2 regions of the Halobacillus seohaensis genome follow, and region 1 is predicted to be linked to the other one. Evidence: predicted binding sites of a transcription regulator. Region 1 holds the regulator's gene; the other holds the start of a gene.
What was found. The regulator LexA, encoded in region 1, represses DNA repair genes until DNA is damaged. The targets are predictions, from matches to a motif close to CGAACATATGTTCG.
Positions count from the first base shown of each region.

Region 1 (9,889 bases):
GCCATATACATAAGAATAAGAGCAGCTGCTGCCATTAACCCTCCTATAAACCCTCCACCTGGTTTATTATGACCAGCGAAAAATAAGTATACAGAAAAGCCAAGTAAAATAAATGCGATTAAAGTTGTTGTTGTTCGTAAAATTAAATCATTTGTTCTCGTCATATGTAAACTCCTTCTATCCTGTTCAATGTCCCTATCATAATATAAATTGCTTAGAAAATCTACGTTCTAAAATCCCTGGAATCCAAAAAGACCAGCTAAATAGGAAGTCAATCTTGTCATCCAGTCAAAGTATAGGGCGATTCCCATAACAATCATAATATAGCCACCAATTTTCACGATTGAACCACTATGACGTTTAATCCACCCCATCTTACCAATAAAGAAGGAAAGAATTAGAAAAGGCAAGGAGAAACCAAGTGAATAGGATATCATCATTACGAGAAATAAATCAGGCTGATCAGCAGCTAAAACTAGTACTGCTGAAAGAATCGGTCCCGTACATGGAGTCCATCCTAAAGAAAAGGTTAAACCAATAAGAAATGATCCAATATAGCCGGCTGGACGATTTTTAAATTTAATTTTTCGGTCTTTCATTAAAAATTGAAAGTTAAATACTCCAATAATAATGAAGCCGAAAAAGATAATTAAAATGGCTCCTAAGCGGCGGATAATGTCATCATTTTGAATTAAAAATTGCGAAAATAAAGATCCTGAAAATCCTAATATGATAAATATTGTAGAAAATCCTAATAAAAAAAGAATCGTATGGATTAGACTACGGCGCTTAAGCATCCCATTGTCTTCCTTTAATTCACTAACGCTCATCCCTGTTATGTACGAAAGGAACGCAGGGTATAAAGGAAGGACACAAGGAGAAATAAAGGAAAGAAAACCAGCTCCGAAGGCTAAAAAAACATTAATATCATTCATAAATTACGTCCCCCTCATCTTACTCGTATCCTATTGTATCAGACAGCCTTAAAAAACACGATCATCCAACTGTGAACATCTATTGAAGTTTCCAAAAGCTCTCAATCTAAAGCTGTCAAATGTTTTATCATTTACGATTTATTACACTTTCTATACATATAAATCGTCCTTTCCCTTTCAAAAATTCAAGGCTTTTGTCTCCTTATCCTTGTCGAAAATAATACACAATAAAAAAGATCTCCAATACTGGAGATCCCCAAATCATTAAATATATTCTTTTAACAAATTTAAAAACAAGTTTCGGTCAAGTTTTTTATTTTGAGAAAATCGTTTTTTAAGATTTCGGAACTCCCACGATTCCTTTTCAAAATTATATTCCAAAAATACCGTATCTTTTTTACTATGAAACATTTCAAACCGGTTTCTATTTATGTTTTCAAAGCGTACCTCTCGCATACAAACTATATTATCATCTTTATTTATGACTATATTTTCACAGTTACCAAAAGGTTGATCTTTGACTTCAATAAGGCCAGCATTAATTGAATCAGACAACCAAGAACTAACATTTGATTTTAGTTCTTGAACAGCCAACTCCCACTTCACACATAAATCATTAATTTCTTTTGGTTTTTGCTTTTTAATCTCCTTTTCCCATTTTAAGTGATTGTTAAAATCAATGCTCATCTACACTCCTCCTTTTAACCACAATTTCTAGCAAAAAGTAATTTATCCTTTAAATTTATAAAATTAAAAGGATAATTATTCAAAAGGCACCTATAATCTTTGTATGCAGGAGCTTAGTAAGTATGCTAGCTAATTATCAATTGGCTAGCATACTTACTAAGTTATGTCTTTCGAATGCCATAATAAAAACCACTCTCCATTAAATTCTGGTTAAGAATTCAATAGGAAAAGTGGCTTTTGAATGATTAATCGATATTATGGTAATTATTGATGAAAGATTAAGTCAACAAGGATGTTTACTCTTTCGTTCATCATAAATACCATATTAGATGACATGTTTAACCCTTGCTATAACAAGCGGTTGAGGCAATGTCATTATTTCTTTTGATCCGTTTGATTGTTCATTGAACGCATCATCTGATTGATTTTCTTTTGCGAAGGCTTTTGGCCCATTTGCATCATCAGTGTACGTAACATCTGTTCATTAATCGGTGGGTTCTTTTTCAAATAGTTCATCATGTACCGTCTAGCGATGAAGAAGCCTAAAGCTACGCCACCTATTAGAGCTAAAACGGCAATCACGATTATCCATACGATGCCCAAAGTCATATCAACGTCTTCCTCCTTCGTGTTGTCTCAAATAACAGTATAGTAAAAGGCTCATTGGAATACAATAGAGCATTTACGATAACAGACGCTGACGTATAAGAGGGGAAATCCATCCGTAATGCTCGCCGCTTTCCTCTATAATAAAAAACGATTGATTGCACATTCGTAGCGGTTGAAATAAAACCCTTTCTGCTTGCCAGAGGCTGTCACACTGAAATAAACAACAGCAGTTCTTACCTTCTAGTATATCATAAATTATTTCACAATCGAATATGCGATCACTTAAATGCTTTTGATTTTCATGAATTTTTTTCAGCCATTCTTTATAAGAGAAATGGCTCGTAATATAATCTAGTTGCTTCTTATAAATGATAGAATCTGAGAAAGCATGGCATTCTTCGAAGAATCGCTTTAACAAATCAACTTTATAATAGTAATGATGAGTGATTTCTCGCTTAATTGCATACACTGCAAATTGCATGTGACCATCCCTCCTTGCAAGTATTATAACGAGCAAAGAGAGAGTTGTATGTCACATTATGTCAGCTAGTTAGGGCAACTTTTGTCAAAATTCCTTATACCAAACCAAACTACTGCACAAATTTGTGCAGTAGTTTTAGTATTAATTACTCATAAGGTTCTCAGCATGCTTTACTACATTGTCTACAGTAAAACCATAGTTTTCAATGACTGTATTTCCAGGGGCTGATGCTCCAAATGTATCAATTCCGATAACGGATCCATCTAAACCTACATAACGTTCCCATCCAAAGGAAGCTCCCATCTCAATCGCAAGACGCTGCCTTACATTGTTAGGAAGAACGCTTTCCTTGTACTCGCTATCCTGGACTTCGAAACGATCAAATGATGGAACGCTCACAACTCGGACATCGTAACCTTTGGTCTTCAGTTCCGACTGAGCATTAACAGCTAATTGAACTTCTGAACCAGATGCTAATAAGATACCATCAGGAGTGTCTTTATCAGAATCACTTAAAACATATGCTCCACGCTTCACGCCTTCATAAGCTAGCTCCTTTGTTCCCTCTAAGGTTGGTAAGCCTTGACGAGTAAGAACTAAAGCGTTAGGTGTTGTATTCGATTCTATCGCGATTCTCCATGCTGCACTCGTTTCATTACCATCAGCTGGGCGAACTACGGATAAATTAGGCATTGCACGCAATGAAGAAAGCTGCTCAACTGGTTCATGGGTCGGCCCATCTTCACCAACTGCTACTGAATCATGTGTTAAAACGTAATTCACGGGAAGATCCATTAAGGCAGATAATCTTAATGCAGGGCGTAAATAGTCACTAAATACGAAGAAAGTTCCTCCGTACACCTTCAATCCTCCATGAAGAGCCATTCCGTTTAATGCCGCTGCCATAGCAAATTCGCGAACTCCAAACCAAATGTTTCGGCCTGCATAGTTTTCACGAGTGAAATCTTCCTCACCGTTAACTGATGTTTTGTTTGAACCGGCTAAGTCGGCACTTCCACCGAAAAAGTATGGGATTGATTTAGACAATGAATTAATAACTTCTCCAGAAGCTGCGCGAGTTGCCGGACTATGTTCTCCGGGCTCAAAAGAAGGTAACTCATTTACCCAGCCTTCAGGAAGTCTGCCAGCAATCGCTGATTCAAGTTCGCTTGCCAGCTGAGGATAAGCCTCTTTATATTGCTTGAACATATCATTCCATTCTGCTTCTTTTTGTTCACCATTTTCTTTCACTTTGTTAGTGAAATCTTGATAAACTTCATTTGGAACATGGAATGGATCATGACCCCACTTGTAATAATCCTTAGTAGATTGAACTTCTTCTTCACCTAGAGGGGCTCCGTGAGATGCAGATTTACCCGACTTATTAGGAGAACCATAGCCAATAACTGTTTTCACTTCAATCATAGTTGGTTGTTCATTGTTTTGTTTAGCCTGTTCAATCGCTTTTGTGATTTCCTCAGTATTCGTTCCATCTTCTACACGAATCACTTGCCATCCATAAGCTTCATAACGTTTCTCTACGCTCTCACTAAACGAGCGATCAAGATCACCATCTAAAGAAATGTCATTAGAATCGTAAAGGACGATAAGTTTACCCAATCCTAGATGCCCAGCTAGAGAAGCTGATTCAGATGAAACCCCTTCCATTAAATCACCATCTCCACAAATAGCAAAGGTATAGTGATCCACAACATTGTATTGATCACGATTATACTTAGCAGCTAGATGTGCTTCTGCCATAGCTAGACCAGTTGACATAGCAAGACCTTGTCCAAGAGGACCAGTTGTTGCTTCTACACCATCTGTATGACCAAATTCAGGGTGTCCAGGAGTTTTTGAACCCCACTGACGAAATGACTTTAAATCATCAATCGTTACATTGTAGCCTGATAAGTGTAGCAGGCTATATAAAAGCATGGAACCATGCCCTGCGGATAAAACAAAGCGGTCACGGTTGAACCAATCAGAGTTACCTGGATTATGGTTCATAAATTGCGTCCATAAAGTATACGCCATTGGAGCTGCGCCCATTGGCATTCCCGGATGGCCAGAGTTTGCATTTTCTACTGCATCAATTGCTAATGTACGGATCGAGTTAATAGATGTTTGTTCGAGGCTGTTTGCCATAATTAAATAATTTCCCCTTTCAAATTCACGTATATGTAACATATATTATCCTATAATGAAAATGCTTAAGTGACAAGCATAGTTATCGAATTACGTGATAAAATGTTCCGAATTTTATTGTTCCCTTAGTATAAATTATTAAACAAAAAGGCCGCACTTAGGGTGAGTGCGGTTATATTAATGCCTTAGTTTTTTTTCTCATTATCCTGCATTTTTTTAAGCTTTTCAGGAGTGACATCTTTACCTTCAGGGTCTACTACTGTCATCCCTTTTAATTGATTCTTAAAAGATTTGCGTACGTTTTTTAAATATTCCTGACGAAGTTCTTGTTGTTCTTGCTTTTCTTCCTCATTTAATCCTTGATCTTTGGATTTATGTGACAGTTCATTTATGCGATTTAACTTTTCGTTTGAAAGCATATAAGAAACTCCTTTTGGTATTAGAATACATAGAAAGACAAGAGCCTGTCGACATTTGTCTTCTGTATATACTAACGTTCCCTATCACTTTTTTCAAGTGTGACAAACTCCTGATACCTTCTATGTACCGTTGCCTTTGAAACATCATATCCTAGTCCTCTTAATGTCGCTGCTATCTCATTGAATGTTAAGTTATTGTTTCTAAGACGCACAACCTCTTCGACTGGAAATGCTAACCTTTCCCTACCAGGAGCAAGGTGTTGGTTCGATAAATTATCATGAGGATTATATCCATTATCAACAGCTTTCTTCATCCCTCTTTTTATTTTCATATTATGGATCTTCCGTTGATATTCTTCAACGACACCTACAATTTGTAAGACCATAGAGTCAGATTCTGACATTCTTATTTCCCCATCATCTGTTAAAGAAAAAACACGTACATTTAATTTATATAGTTGGTGATACAAAGCAATTTTGGTATTTCCCCGTCCTAACCTTGTTTCATCTTGAACAAGTAGCAAATCCGCTTCGCCTTTAGCAAATTGCTCAAGCAGCCGGAAAACCCCTTCTCTTTCTATTTCATATCCACTCGCTTTTTCTTCAATACAATCCACAACTTCGATAGATCTTTTGTTGGCCATCGCTATCAATTCAGATTTCTGTCTGGCTAGCGAACTCATTTGTTCTTCTTTCTCTGTACTTACTCGACAATATAAAATAGCTTTCATGCATCTCTACCTCTCTTCTAAAGCTTCCCTTCAAGCGTACTATACGCTAGTCACCATAGAAAAGTATAGAAACACTAAACTAGCAGCAAATAATAAAATATAAGTCACATCTAATTTTGAAAGTTTATTAAACATAGTTCCACTCCTCGTCATTTAGAACAAACGTTCCTGGAAACATTTGTTCGCTTTTGATGGTTATATTACATAAGAACGTCTGTTCTTGTCAACACCTTTTTCGAACGCTTGTTTGTGTATTTGAACATCACATGATAGAATGTAGTTACTATAAACCTATGTTCGAGGTGTTCAATTATGAATAAACTTTCAAAAAGGCAACAAGAAATACTAGATTTCATTAAAGAACAAGTATTACTTAAAGGATATCCACCTTCAGTTAGAGAAATCGGCCAATCAGTAGGATTGGCGTCGAGTTCCACGGTCCACGGGCACCTTTCTAGATTAGAAAAGAAAGGGTTTATACGGAGGGATCCAACAAAACCTAGAGCAATTGAAGTCATTGAGTTAGAAGAAGAATCCACAATACCTAGGGCAGAAGCTGCTTATGCCCCTCTAATTGGTAAAGTAACTGCTGGTTCACCAATCACAGCCATTGAAAATATTGAAGAATACATTCCACTGCCAGACTCCTTGGCGGGAACGGATGATAATAGCTTTGTTCTTATTGTACAAGGAGAAAGTATGATTGAAGCTGGAATATTAGATGGAGATATGGTGATTGTTAAACAACAAACAACTGCTGATAACGGAGATATTGTTGTAGCCATGACGGAAGATGAAGAGGCTACTGTTAAACGCTTTTTTAAAGAAAGTAATTTTATTCGCTTGCAACCGGAAAACGCCACTATGGAGCCCATCATATTAAACGATGTATCCATTTTAGGTAAGGTCGTTGGCTTATACCGTACTGTACATTAATCTTGTTAACAAAAACAGCTAGGAGCAAATGACCATATGCTCCTAGCTGTTTTTGTTTATATCGTTCCATTTCAAGTAATACCTACTTATCTATGTTATTGGTTGCCAATATAAGAAGTCAGCTAGGTAACTTAAGTTACTTCTTAGAACTGGTTCTAAACTAGATTAATTACAATGCACAAACGATTCACTTAGAATAGTAGTATATTGATATATTAAATCTCTGTATTTATATTAAAGAAAAAAAGGAGTTATTCAATAAACGAGACAGGATTGTTGAAGACTCGATTCCGAGATGATTGTGTGGAGAAAGAGGCAGCGGGGAAGGAGTCGCGTGCCATATATTTCCATCGGAATCATATTGTTCTCCGTTTTTGCTAAAGTATGAGATATCTGTTATATCTATTGAGCCACTTAGATAAATTGTTAAAAACAGGTATGATGGTCTTTTTAAATAAAGCCCGCCTAATTAAGGGCCTTGACATAAAGCCACTGTGGTTAATAATTTCAGTCCATAAACAGCAATTAGGAGGCTTACCTGGTGTGTACCCCCATTCTCCGGTGAAAAGCAGCGGAACAGCCATTCTTTTATTCCACAATCCGGGGTTTAGTTGAACAAGAATATCATAAAAAATGCTCAGAGCTTTTTTGCTCCAAGCATTTTAATTATGGCGTTTCTATCCTGTTCATATGTTTACTAATCATAACTTTGTTTCATCTTCTGACTTCAAATTTTGCACTTCAAAACTAAACACGTTAATCTTTCTTATGATGTTTTTTATGATGTTGATCCCACTTTGGCACAAAATCATTTTGTTCTAACTTATTATAGTGATCTTCGAATTTAGAAATCATTTTCAGACCCTTTTCTTCATTAAATACCCCGTACTCAACATATTTGTTGATAATTTCTTTTTTCTGATTAAAGGCTTCTTTTTGTAGAATTGCCATCTCTTTTTGCTGCTCTTCAGTTAATTTCACATCAGAAAATCCTTCCGCTTCCGTCTCTGATGGTAAGAATCCCATAGTTCCTATAGATAATAGAAACGCAACTATTAAACCTAACCAAACTTTATTCATTAATACAACTCCTTTACCTATTTGATTATTAGAGTGTGCAGTACTTTCAAATTTATCCTTCGTATGGTAATTCTTTTGTTTACTGTGGACAATAGATAAACTACTAGATCCGAGATATATAAGTCCAAATAAAAATGCCCTGACGCTTAGAGCGCCAGGGCATTTAACAGTTAATAAGTTTGTAGATATTGCTCACGTTCCCAAGGGTGTACTTGTGTACGGAACATATATTATAGGAAGAAACTCGATCAAAGGTTATCAAATATTTTGATTTAACGGGCTTTACTTTTCAATCGAATCAAACCGAATCAGGGCATTTCATCTTATATGGGGTGTTTTCGGGGTGTTTTTGGGGTGAATCGGGATAGGATAAACAGTATAATATTTATCATTCGTTGCTTGGCAACTAGACTAGAGAACAAGTTTATTTATTTTTCCACTATCATCAGTTAAAAACAAAAGAGATGACGCGGCTTCCCCTTTCACGGGAAACCACGCCATTCCGGCGCTTTGATTAGATGATTCCGAGTGGGCTCGAACCAACACGACCTCCACCCTGTCAAGGTGATGACCGCATAGAAGATAGTAAGAGAATTGCTGATTTGATGCCGTCTAATTAAGTGTTATTCTCAACTCTTATGATAAAGTTGGATGGTTTACGAACCTTGTTGACGTGTTTGGTCAACAAGGTTTATTTTGTTGAACCTAATTACTCACCACTTTTGTTTTTGAACAAAGGGATCAGATTAAGCTCTATATTTTTGCCGTCAAGATACTTATCATAAAGATTTTTGGATCATGCCGCCCATTCCCTGTATTAAATAAATAATAGAAGATAAGATGTGAAAACCCCTATATAATCGGTTTTCCAACTTTACGGAATTAGTATGAGGTTAAATAAGATATCGGTGTTAATAAGGAAAATCCAGTCAATATCCAGTCCGAAGTGCCACCTTACTAGTGTATTTCACCATTAGAAAATAAATTTAAAACTTTTTTCAAAAAATGTGAGACCAAATGAGGAATAAAAAGCGATTAGTCCAGATAGGGGATTAAGAAAATGAAAATTATTAATGGGAAACAGCGACCACTATTAAGATTTAATGAGTTTATTTTTACACTTTGCGTTTAATCACACCAATTCACAACCATTTGTTTATCTTCGTGTTACTGAACAAACACAACAATACCTTTTCGATTCCTAGAACAATTTCGCGCAATTTCATACCCTTTTAGGCAAAGCGTGGTCATTTATGTGATCACCCTCTTTTTGGTGATCACATAGTTGGACTGGATTGTCAACACGAAATCAGACAAATATGTTAAGATGTTTCTTCTTGAATTAAATTGGGCTTAGATACTTAGCGTTCCATGAATTCGTATGTGATTGTACCAGGGGACATAATCAAATCAAATAAGGCCAGATCAAGTGTTTCTGGCTTTCGAGTGTTCCTCTATAGACAAAGTCTGTCTTACTCACCTTATATATGTAACTTCAGCGACCGTATTATCATAAGGACAGCCCTTCATGCTCAAAGAGCGATCTATTCCAAAGGTTTCAAGTAACTCTTCGGTCGCTTGATTTTTAAATTCATTTCCGCGATCGGTATGAAAAAGCTATAATTCATCAAGATTCCCATCATTGGAAGCGAAGACTTTCTTAACCAAAGCCGCTTCAGGCATGGATAATAGTAGTGGTTGCTTTTGAATCATTCTGTTGTAAAAAAAAGCCTTCCATCAATTTAATGATGTTAGGACTAACAACACTACCTACCCTTTATATTACAATCAATCGTCTCTAATATCTATATATCTATATATTTTGCATACGTAGTGTAAGAGGCTATCACAACACTAATTATA
Region 1 covers NZ_JBHSZV010000004.1:16,256-26,144, reverse strand. Annotated here, with positions in the region: gene ACFQIC_RS00380 (Na(+)/H(+) antiporter subunit B) at 1-164, opposite strand, end outside; gene ACFQIC_RS00375 (cytochrome c biogenesis CcdA family protein) at 231-935, opposite strand; gene ACFQIC_RS00370 (hypothetical protein) at 1,200-1,622, opposite strand; gene ACFQIC_RS00365 (YneF family protein) at 1,998-2,231, opposite strand; gene sirA (sporulation inhibitor of replication protein SirA) at 2,305-2,712, opposite strand; gene tkt (transketolase) at 2,854-4,860, opposite strand; gene ACFQIC_RS00350 (DUF896 domain-containing protein) at 5,046-5,279, opposite strand; gene ACFQIC_RS00345 (YneB family resolvase-like protein) at 5,351-6,010, opposite strand; gene lexA (transcriptional repressor LexA) at 6,323-6,946, shown strand; gene ACFQIC_RS00335 (DUF2680 domain-containing protein) at 7,703-8,026, opposite strand; partial or broken gene ACFQIC_RS21070 (IS3 family transposase) at 9,380-9,436, opposite strand.

Region 2 (9,889 bases), on a different contig from region 1:
ATGATCGTAATATGTTAGTTCTTGACCGTGAACAGAAGCCATTAGTTCTCTTTAAAAATGACTTCTCCCTGCGCTGGTTCCAGGATAAATATAAGGATATTGAATTAATCGATCTGTTTGAAGTTAATAAATATGATCAATCTTATTAATTACATGAAGACTTAAAGTGTACTCATTACTTTAGTAAGGATTTTTCTTCACAATACGAAATTGCAGGTAAATTTCTATAATTATTAAAAAAATCTCAGTTCATTAAACTGAGATTTTTTTATTTATTATCAACCTTTCTTCAACTAAAGCCCCAGATTTGGTAATAAGGGATAATGGTTGATGGGGAGGAAATTAGCTCGCTTTCCGCGGACGAACCCTCGAGCCTCCTCCTCGCTACGCTAGGGGGTCTTGACGCGTACGTTTTTCCGCAGGAGGGAGGGAGTCTCGCCAATTTCCTCCCCATCAACGCCAAACAAGATGATGTCCACAATCTTAGCCGGTGTAGAGTATAGAATCTCCCACTGTAGTTCCGTGTTTTCAAGAATGCGAATGGTGGGGAAATGAATGAGGCCACTGAAAAAGACTTTAAAAAGAAATAAACAAGGGGACCAGCTACTATATCTAGATAGATCACTTAATTTTTCTATATTTTGATTGATATTGTTCTTATTCTCTTAAATTATCAGTTTTTCAGTGGCCTCAGTTATTTCCCCGACCACCTTTCCGTCCTACCGTTGACGGAAAAGCCACACTATCTCTGCAATTATTTTAGAGACTACCTTGTAAAATCAATGGTCCTTTTTCATTACATATTTAATGTTTGTGAACCCCTATACTCTTTAGACTACTTAATTTAAAACTAATTTTTATTTACACCCCAAAAAATGAGTCAAAACTATTATAATAAACATAGGAGTATTGTCATGTGTCAGGAGGATAACTTTTGAAAAAGTACCAGCAGCGATTTTTTAACAACATTATAAAAAAGATCAATGGCTGGAGAAATTTTTCAGCTATTAAAGAACAAGAGATCTTTACTCTTCTTCACTCAATCAAAGGAACGGCAGCCTCGATCGAGTTAACAGAGCTTTCAGATGTTGCAGATCTAATGTTAAAGGATCTGCACTCAGATTCTGAAAAGGTGTGGGATCAATCAGTTTGGTCAAAGTGGATTCAGCCATTAATATTATTCATTGAATTTGAGAATGAGGATGGGCTCGAGGAAACGACGGGACGAATCGAAAAAAGCCATACAACCTTATTAATCTTAGAAGATGATGTTGAGTTTTTGAATTTTTTCAGGGAAAACATGGAGGATAAAGGGTATCATATTTTAGTAGCTTCTCAAGAGAAACGAGCTCTACGTATTTTTTATGATGAACAGCCAGACGTTATACTTATCGATTATTATTTGAACAACTTAAATGGGTTAGAAGCGATGAAGCTTTTTAGTAAACAAGCAAGCAGCTTATTGACACCGATTATGATTATAAGTGGAGAGTCTACGAATCAATTAGCGAAAAAAGTTTATGCAACGGAAGCCAATGACTTTCTGACTAAGCCACTTAATTTTCAAGTGTTAGATGCTATGATCCAGAATCGTTTAAATCATGGGCGTGCACTTAAGAAACAAATTACTACAGATAAATTAACGAAAGTTTATAACCGAACCTATTTAGAAGAATTAATGGAAGTCAAACAGCGTGAATATACACGTGAGGCCATTTCCTTTTGTTTTACCATCATCGATTTGGATGATTTTAAATATGTGAATGATACATATGGTCATGTTGTAGGGGATCAAGTTCTTGTGAGTCTTACGGATTTATTAAAAAAATTAACGAGAGCGGAAGATGCAGTCATTCGGTATGGTGGAGAAGAATTTATTATTTTCTTTTCTGGCATCCGTAGTTATCAAGCAAAAAAACGTATGGATGATATTCTTGCTCATTTTCGCTTGATTGAACATTCCTCAGGAAACTCAACTTTTCAAATAAGCTTTACGGCTGGGATAGCACAGATGAGTGATCAAGTTAGTCATGTGCAAGATTTAATAAATCACGCAGACCTAGCCTTATACAAAGGGAAAAAGAAAGGCAAGGGAAATATCCAAATCTATCAACCAGACGACGAGGATATTTTTGAAACTAATTCTTCCAACCACCTTCAAATCTCTATCGTGGATGATGATCCTATTATAAGAGCCATGTTACAAGAAAATTTAATGTCCTCTACTTTTGGAGATTTAGAGGTTACAATTACTTCTTATGAAAGTGGTGAAAAGTTCTTAGCTAAACCTAAGACTAATGGTTACCATGTTGTCCTGCTTGATGGTGTGTTAGGAGATATGGACGGTTTAGAAGTATTACATAAGATTAGAAAAACAGATCAGAAGACTGCTGTTATTATGGTAACGGGTCGACAAAAAGACCAAGATGTTATTAATGCTTTAAATGCCGGGGCGGATGATTATGTGACTAAGCCATTCAGTTCAGCTGAAATGGTCGCGCGCATTCAACGAATCATCGAACGTCAACTAGGAGGAAAACATAGATGAAACAAATTTTGGTTGCAGATGATGAAGAAGTGTTGCGAATGCTGATCACGGATACGCTGGAGGATGAAGGGTATCAAATAACAGAGGCTGAAGATGGAGATCATGCGTATGAACTTATGATCAATAATGATTTCGACCTCGTTATTTTAGATTATATGATGCCTGGCAGAACAGGTGTAGATGTGGCGAAAGAGATGTCTGACAATTATAAAGAAAACACGCCACTGCTTATGCTTACAGCGAAGACGCAAGGCACCGATGTGGAACAATCGATAGAGGCAGGGATCCATTATTTTATGGGGAAACCGTTTAGCCCGATAGAGCTAGCAATGTTTGTAGAGGAAATATTGTCATGAGAAATTTTTTTCAACAGTCGATCCAACGAAAATTCTTTCTTTTAATGCTAACGGTGTTTGTAATTATTCTCGTAGCTACGGGAACTTTATTTAGTTTACTACAAATGAATCAAACCGAGTACACCGAAACAAGAGATGAATTGACAGAGAAAAGAGATAGGATACATACCCTTCAGGATAACTATAATCAAATGATTTTAAGAATGCGCGGATTCATTGCTACTGGAAGTAAAGCAGAATTCGAACGCGCCGAAACTTACGGGGAATTGTTATTGCAAAATATTGAAGAGGTTGAGCGTGACCGTTGGACGAGCCATGAATATGAACTGATCAAGGAACTAGAGTTATTCGTTTCTGACTTTTGGGAGGAGACAGCACCGACCACTATTGAACTTGTAGAAGCAGAGAACTATGCCAGTATTAGAGAGATTAGTGTATCAGGCGTAACAGAAAATGTTAATGATTTTATAGAAGATTTAGCACCTGTTTCTGATCAGGTTCAAAATTCATTAACAGAGGTAAATGAATCGTATGCAGCGCAACAAAAGCAGTTATCGTATATGCTCATAGGATTAGTATTTATTGTCTTAGTGATCCTTGCTATCGTTTTAAGGAAATTAAGTCAGGGCATAGGAACCCCTCTGAAAGAATTATCGATAGCGACACAAGCGATTGCTCAAGGAAAACGGTATGAGTTGGCTCATTCCTCCAGAAAAGATGAGATTGGGACCCTTGCGAATTCTTTTAAAAATATGGCCTTTCAAATCAATGATCGTGAAGATTATTTATCAGCTCAAAATGATGAACTTTCGGCTCAACAAAGTACACTTGAGTCGTATATAGCAGAGTTGAAAAACTTAAAACTAGCTCTAAACCAATCTTCTATCGTAGCTATTTTAAATAAAAAAGGTTTAATCATTTCATCAAATGATCAGCTTCAACAACGATCCGGTTATTCCCATAATGAATTAAAAGATCACCATTTTCTAAAGCTATTTAACATTACTGACTCATCGGTTGGTATTAACGAAGCCTTTCCTGGAATTGAACACGGACGTGTCTGGAAAGGGGAACTTTCTTATGCTGCCAAAAATAAAATGATTTATTACGCGGATACGACGGTTGTCCCTTATATCGATCAAAATGAAAACGTAGAACAGATCATTGTTGTCCAACAAGATATTACAGCAATTAAAGAAACTGAAGAGCAGTTGCGACAATCATTAAAAGAAACCGAAGAAACGAGAAGTACGGTGGAAAAGCTTAACATGATGAATCAAACACTATCTACTACGATGAATAAACAAGAGTTATTAGAAAAGTCATTACAGGGACTTTCCCTTTTGTACGCCTTTGATTATGGACTCTTTTTATTAGTAAATTCATGTGAGTATACGACACTAGGATTAAATGAAAATTGGATAGAAAATAAAACAGATAGCTCATTTGATCATGTAATCGAACGTTTGAAAAGTACTAAGGAACCGTATGTCATTCAGCGTGAAAGTGGACAAGAAGAAACGCTTTATTACACTAGTAAACTTATAAGCTATGACCTACATTCACCTATACTGGATTCCAATGGTGAGTTACTTGCAATCTTAGTGGTTACTCGAATTGGAAGGGATTTCGAGTCCTATGAAATGGAAGGACTCCATGCCCAATTAAACCGAATTTCTTTATATATTGAACGTTTGGATTCTTATGAACAAACAGAGGTTGGCCGTCAATTAAATCAGGATATTATTGATAATATCAATGAAGGAATACTCTTTGTTGACGAAGATGGTGGAATTATTCAATACAATAAAAACTGGCTTGATTTTCTCGGGATAAGCCTGGAAATGGATTACGCCAATCTTGATCTATCATTTGCTGATTGGATGGGGCAAACGAATGAACGAGTAGTTGATAGTGAAGGATTTTCTGAATACTGTTATCGGATGATTTTTAGAGAAACAAATGAAGAGTGTGAATATATTTTTGAAGTGGATTATCAAGAGCAATCGAGAATCGTTCAAGTGTATGCAGAAACAATCATTCGTGAAAACCAAAAAGCTGGGACTTTGTTTGTATTTAGAGACATAACCGCACAGCATGAAATAGATCAGATGAAAACAAACTTAGTTAGCACAGTGAGTCATGAACTCCGTACGCCTCTAGCCAGTGTATTAGGGTATACAGAGCTAATGATCCACAGAGAATTAAAGCCTGACCGACAAAAGAAGTATTTACAGACGATTCATAGTGAGGCCAAACGGTTAACCAATTTAATTAATGACTTCTTAGATCTACAAAGAATGGAATCGGGTAATGAAACGTTTCGGAAAGAAGTCGTCAATTTGGAAGAAGTCATCGAGATCGTTTTAGAAGGATTTGAGGTGAATTATCCTTCTCATAACGTAAGGTGGATCAACGAAGCGGTTATGAGCCAATCTTATATTGATCGAGAAAAAATCATTCAATTACTAAACAATATCCTTGGTAACGCATTTAAATTCTCTCCAAGTGGGGGAGAAGTAGCGGTCTCTTTAACCAATGATCAGGAGCAGCTGTATATCCACGTCTCCGATGAAGGTATAGGGATCCCTGAATACGAGATTTCAAAATTGTTTTCTAAATTCCATAGAATTGATAATACGAGTCAGCGAAAAATTGGCGGTACAGGATTAGGTTTAGCTATTAGTAAAGAAATCATAGAAGCTCACAACGGTAAAATCTCGGTATTATCCGAACAAGGAGTGGGCAGTGTCTTCACGATTACTCTGCCTCTTTATAAAAAAAGTCAGATCGACCAAAATTATGATGAAACGATTAAAACGATTATTTTATTGGAAGATGATAAAAACCTAGCCAAATTGTTAAAGGATGAAATTGAGGACTCAGGAATGCTTGTTCAACATTATAATGAAGGCGGGCATGTGATCGAACATTTATCTACAATAAAACCTGATGCTTTTGTCATTGATATCGCATTAGCTGATCAAATTAGTGGGTGGGAAGTCATTGAACATATTAAAACGGTAGATCATTTAAAGAACGTACCGGTTATTATTTCAAGTGCCTTAGATAAATCTATTCAGCCGGTGGAAGTTGAAGGATATTTAGTAAAACCATATCCCCCTAGTAAATTATCCACGATTTTAATGCATACCTTACTGCATCATCGCCATAATGGAGATATCGTTACTATTTCAAAAGAATAGGTTATGTTATGGTTTCCGTTACAAAGGATGGCGTTAGAAGGTCCGGGAAATCACTCGCTTTCCATGGGCATGTGGCGAGCTTCCTCAGGCTACGCCTTGCGGGATCTCACCAATCATGTTCATCCCACTGGAGTCTCGCAATTTCCCGGTCCTTCTTGCCATTGTGAGGCAAACGGAAACCTCAGTAACTGGTTCTTCAAATTGTAGGCTATTCATAGAAGAGAGTTTCCAACTGCACACTTGTTCCATATGGTGTAGCGAACACAGAAGACGACTTATGGCAGTAGGACCGTTCATTAAAAGCAAAGGATGGGTGGCTAGGAAACGGGGAGATTTCCAAGCCCCCATTCGATGTGTGAGAAATGAATCCCTTTACCAGAAGGACTATCTTCCACTATCCGTGTTCTATTGCAATAAATCTCTCTATATCAAGGATTTTAATAGGATCGCCCGCTATCAAGATTTGCATGCAAACTTAGGAATGGCTGCCTTTTCTTGAAGTGGTATCGAGACACTTATATGGTAAAGGGGCGGAGGGAAACGGTGAGAATCCTATGGGATGTGCGGGACAGCTGAGACCCCACAGGACGAAGTCCGAGGAGGCTCAGCGCCCGCCCCATGGAAAGCGAGCCGTTTCCCGCAGCCCCTAAATTCACACAAAACTGGAAAAAGTGTTGTATTTTAATAAGCAAAAACTGTGTCAACTCTTTCAAGCGGTCACAGGGGAGTGGGAAACGACTGAGGCCACTGAAAAATCCTTTACAAAGCAAGGGGGGTCACCTATTTATATATTGGTGATCCCCTTGCTTTATTTTTCTATATATTGCTTGATTTGTTTCTGAGTTATTTCCCCAACCACATTCTCCTCATACCGCATCTCGGAATTGAACCTTCAACAATCCTGCTTGTTTGTTGATTAAACTTCGCCCCTAAATTCGGGCAACTATCAACAATAACGCTTAAGATAGCCAAAGAATAAGGAAGCAAGGCTGTTCAAGAAATGTTGGGTCATCTGTAATAGCCTTTTTAATTAGACCGAATGTTTGTTCGTTCTATGTTAGAATGGTAAAATATTGTGGTAAACTATTATGAACTAATGTTTGAACGGAGGATTGTGCTATGAACAATCAATTTGAATTAGTTTCAGAATATACACCTCAGGGTGATCAGCCTAAAGCTATAGAAGAGCTTGTAAAAGGTATAAATAATGGTCAAAGACACCAAACACTGCTTGGTGCCACGGGTACAGGTAAAACATTTACGATGTCCAACGTGATCCAACAAGTGAACAAACCGACTTTAATCATTGCACACAACAAGACATTAGCGGGACAATTGTACAGTGAATTCAAAGAGTTCTTTCCTAATAATGCTGTTGAATATTTTGTAAGCTTTTATGATTATTATCAGCCAGAAGCTTATGTTCCACAAACAGATACATTCATTGAAAAAGATTCAAATATAAACGATGAAATTGATAAACTTCGTCACTCGGCAACCACATCATTATTCGAGAGAAATGATGTGATTATTGTTGCTAGTGTTTCTTGTATTTATGGCTTAGGTTCTCCAGAAGAATATAGCAGTCAAGTGTTGTCGCTTAGACCCGGTATGGAAAAAGACCGTGACGAACTGCTGCGTTCCTTAGTGGATATACAATATGCGCGAAACGACATCGACTTTCAGCGCGGGACTTTCCGTGTTCGCGGCGATTCAGTAGAAATCATCACAGCATCAAGGGAAGAGCAAGCCTTGCGTGTGGAGTTTTTTGGAGACGAAATTGAAAGGATTCGCGAGATTGATGTATTAACAGGAGAAATTGTGGGAGAACGAGAGCATGTTGCCATTTTCCCAGCTTCCCACTTCGTAACTCGTGAGGAAAAATTACAAAAAGCAATTGCAAATATTGAAATAGAAATGAAGGCACGAGTCAAAGAACTTAAAGATCAGAACAAACTTTTAGAAGCCCAACGACTTGAACAGCGGACGAATTATGATCTGGAAATGATGAATGAGATGGGTTTCTGTTCAGGGATTGAAAACTACTCACGACATTTAACTTTTCGTGAAAAAGGCGCTACTCCTTACACACTAATGGACTACTTCCCGGAGGATTCCTTAATCATTGCTGATGAATCCCATGTTACACTTCCGCAAATTCGTGGAATGTTTAATGGAGACCAGGCAAGGAAGCAAGTGTTAGTTGATCATGGATTCAGGTTACCATCTGCGTTGGATAACAGACCATTGCGTTTTGAAGAATTCGAAAAGAAAATTAACTTTATCACTTACGTATCCGCTACTCCAGGGCCTTATGAGTTGGAGCATACTCCAGAAATGACCGAGCAAATTATTCGTCCAACAGGTCTCCTTGATCCTGAAATTGAAATTCGTCCGATTCATGGTCAAATAGATGACTTAATTGGTGAAATTAATAAACGAAAAGAACAGAATGAACGAGTGCTTGTCACGACACTTACGAAAAAAATGTCTGAGGATCTTACCGATTATTTAAAAGAAATCGGTATGAAGGTAGCTTATCTTCACTCTGAAATCAAAACGTTTGAGCGAATCGAAATCATTCGCGATTTACGTTTAGGAAAATATGACGTTCTCGTAGGTATTAACTTGCTGCGGGAAGGCATTGATATTCCCGAGGTTTCCTTAGTAACGATATTAGATGCTGATAAAGAAGGGTTCTTAAGATCCAATCGATCACTGATTCAAACAATAGGACGTGCAGCCCGTAATGAAAACGGACGAGTGATTATGTATGCAGATAAGACAACAGCCTCTATGCAATATGCAATTGATGAAACCTATCGACGTCGTGAAAAGCAGATCGCTTATAACGAAGAGCACGGAATTACACCTACAACGATTAAGAAAGGAGTTCGCGATCTCATCAAAGCAACTACCGTAGCAGAAGGAGACGAAACGTATACAACAGAGAAGAAACCTTCGGAAATGACGAAAAAAGAGCGTCTTGAATTAGTAGATGATTTAGAAACAGAAATGAAACAAGCAGCCAAAGACTTAGACTTCGAGAGAGCAGCAGAACTGCGTGATGTTGTAATGGAATTAAAAGCGGAAGGATGATGACCTCATGGCCAGTAAGAATATTAGTGTTAAAGGAGCAAGAGCCCATAATTTAAAGAATATCGATATTGATATTCCTAAGAATAAACTCGTCGTGATGACCGGTCTTTCTGGCTCAGGGAAATCCTCTCTAGCCTTTGATACCATTTATGCAGAAGGACAGCGTCGTTATGTTGAATCGTTAAGTGCCTATGCTCGTCAGTTTCTTGGTCAAATGGATAAGCCGGATGTTGATTCTATTGAAGGTCTTTCTCCGGCCATTTCGATCGATCAAAAGACAACGAGTAAAAATCCACGTTCTACAGTAGGAACAGTCACAGAAATTTATGACTATTTACGCCTGCTCTATGCACGGGTAGGACGTCCCACTTGTCCAAATCACGGAATTGAAATAAGTTCACAGACGGTTCAGCAAATGACGGATCAGGTAATGGAACAACCGGAACGTACGAAATTACAAATCCTATCACCTGTTGTTTCTGGTCGTAAAGGTGAGCATGCGAAGGTGTTTGAACAACTTCAAAAAGAAGGATATATTCGCCTGCGAGTCGATGGGGAAATGCGTGAAATTTCCGAGGAAATAAACTTAGAAAAAAATAAAAAACACTCGATTGAAGTCGTTGTTGATCGAATTGTCGTAAAAGATGGAGTGGAAGGTCGATTATCCGATTCTTTAGAGA
Region 2 covers NZ_JBHSZV010000062.1:198,431-208,319, reverse strand. Annotated here, with positions in the region: gene ACFQIC_RS20370 (peptide chain release factor 3) at 1-149, shown strand, start outside; gene ACFQIC_RS20365 (response regulator) at 935-2,548, shown strand; gene ACFQIC_RS20360 (response regulator transcription factor) at 2,545-2,904, shown strand; gene ACFQIC_RS20355 (ATP-binding protein) at 2,901-6,110, shown strand; gene ACFQIC_RS20350 (hypothetical protein) at 6,195-6,326, opposite strand; gene uvrB (excinuclease ABC subunit UvrB) at 7,230-9,209, shown strand; gene uvrA (excinuclease ABC subunit UvrA) at 9,217-9,889, shown strand, end outside.
Region 2: a site for LexA is predicted at 7,147-7,160, ahead of uvrB (excinuclease ABC subunit UvrB). Genes of this name have one in related genera too.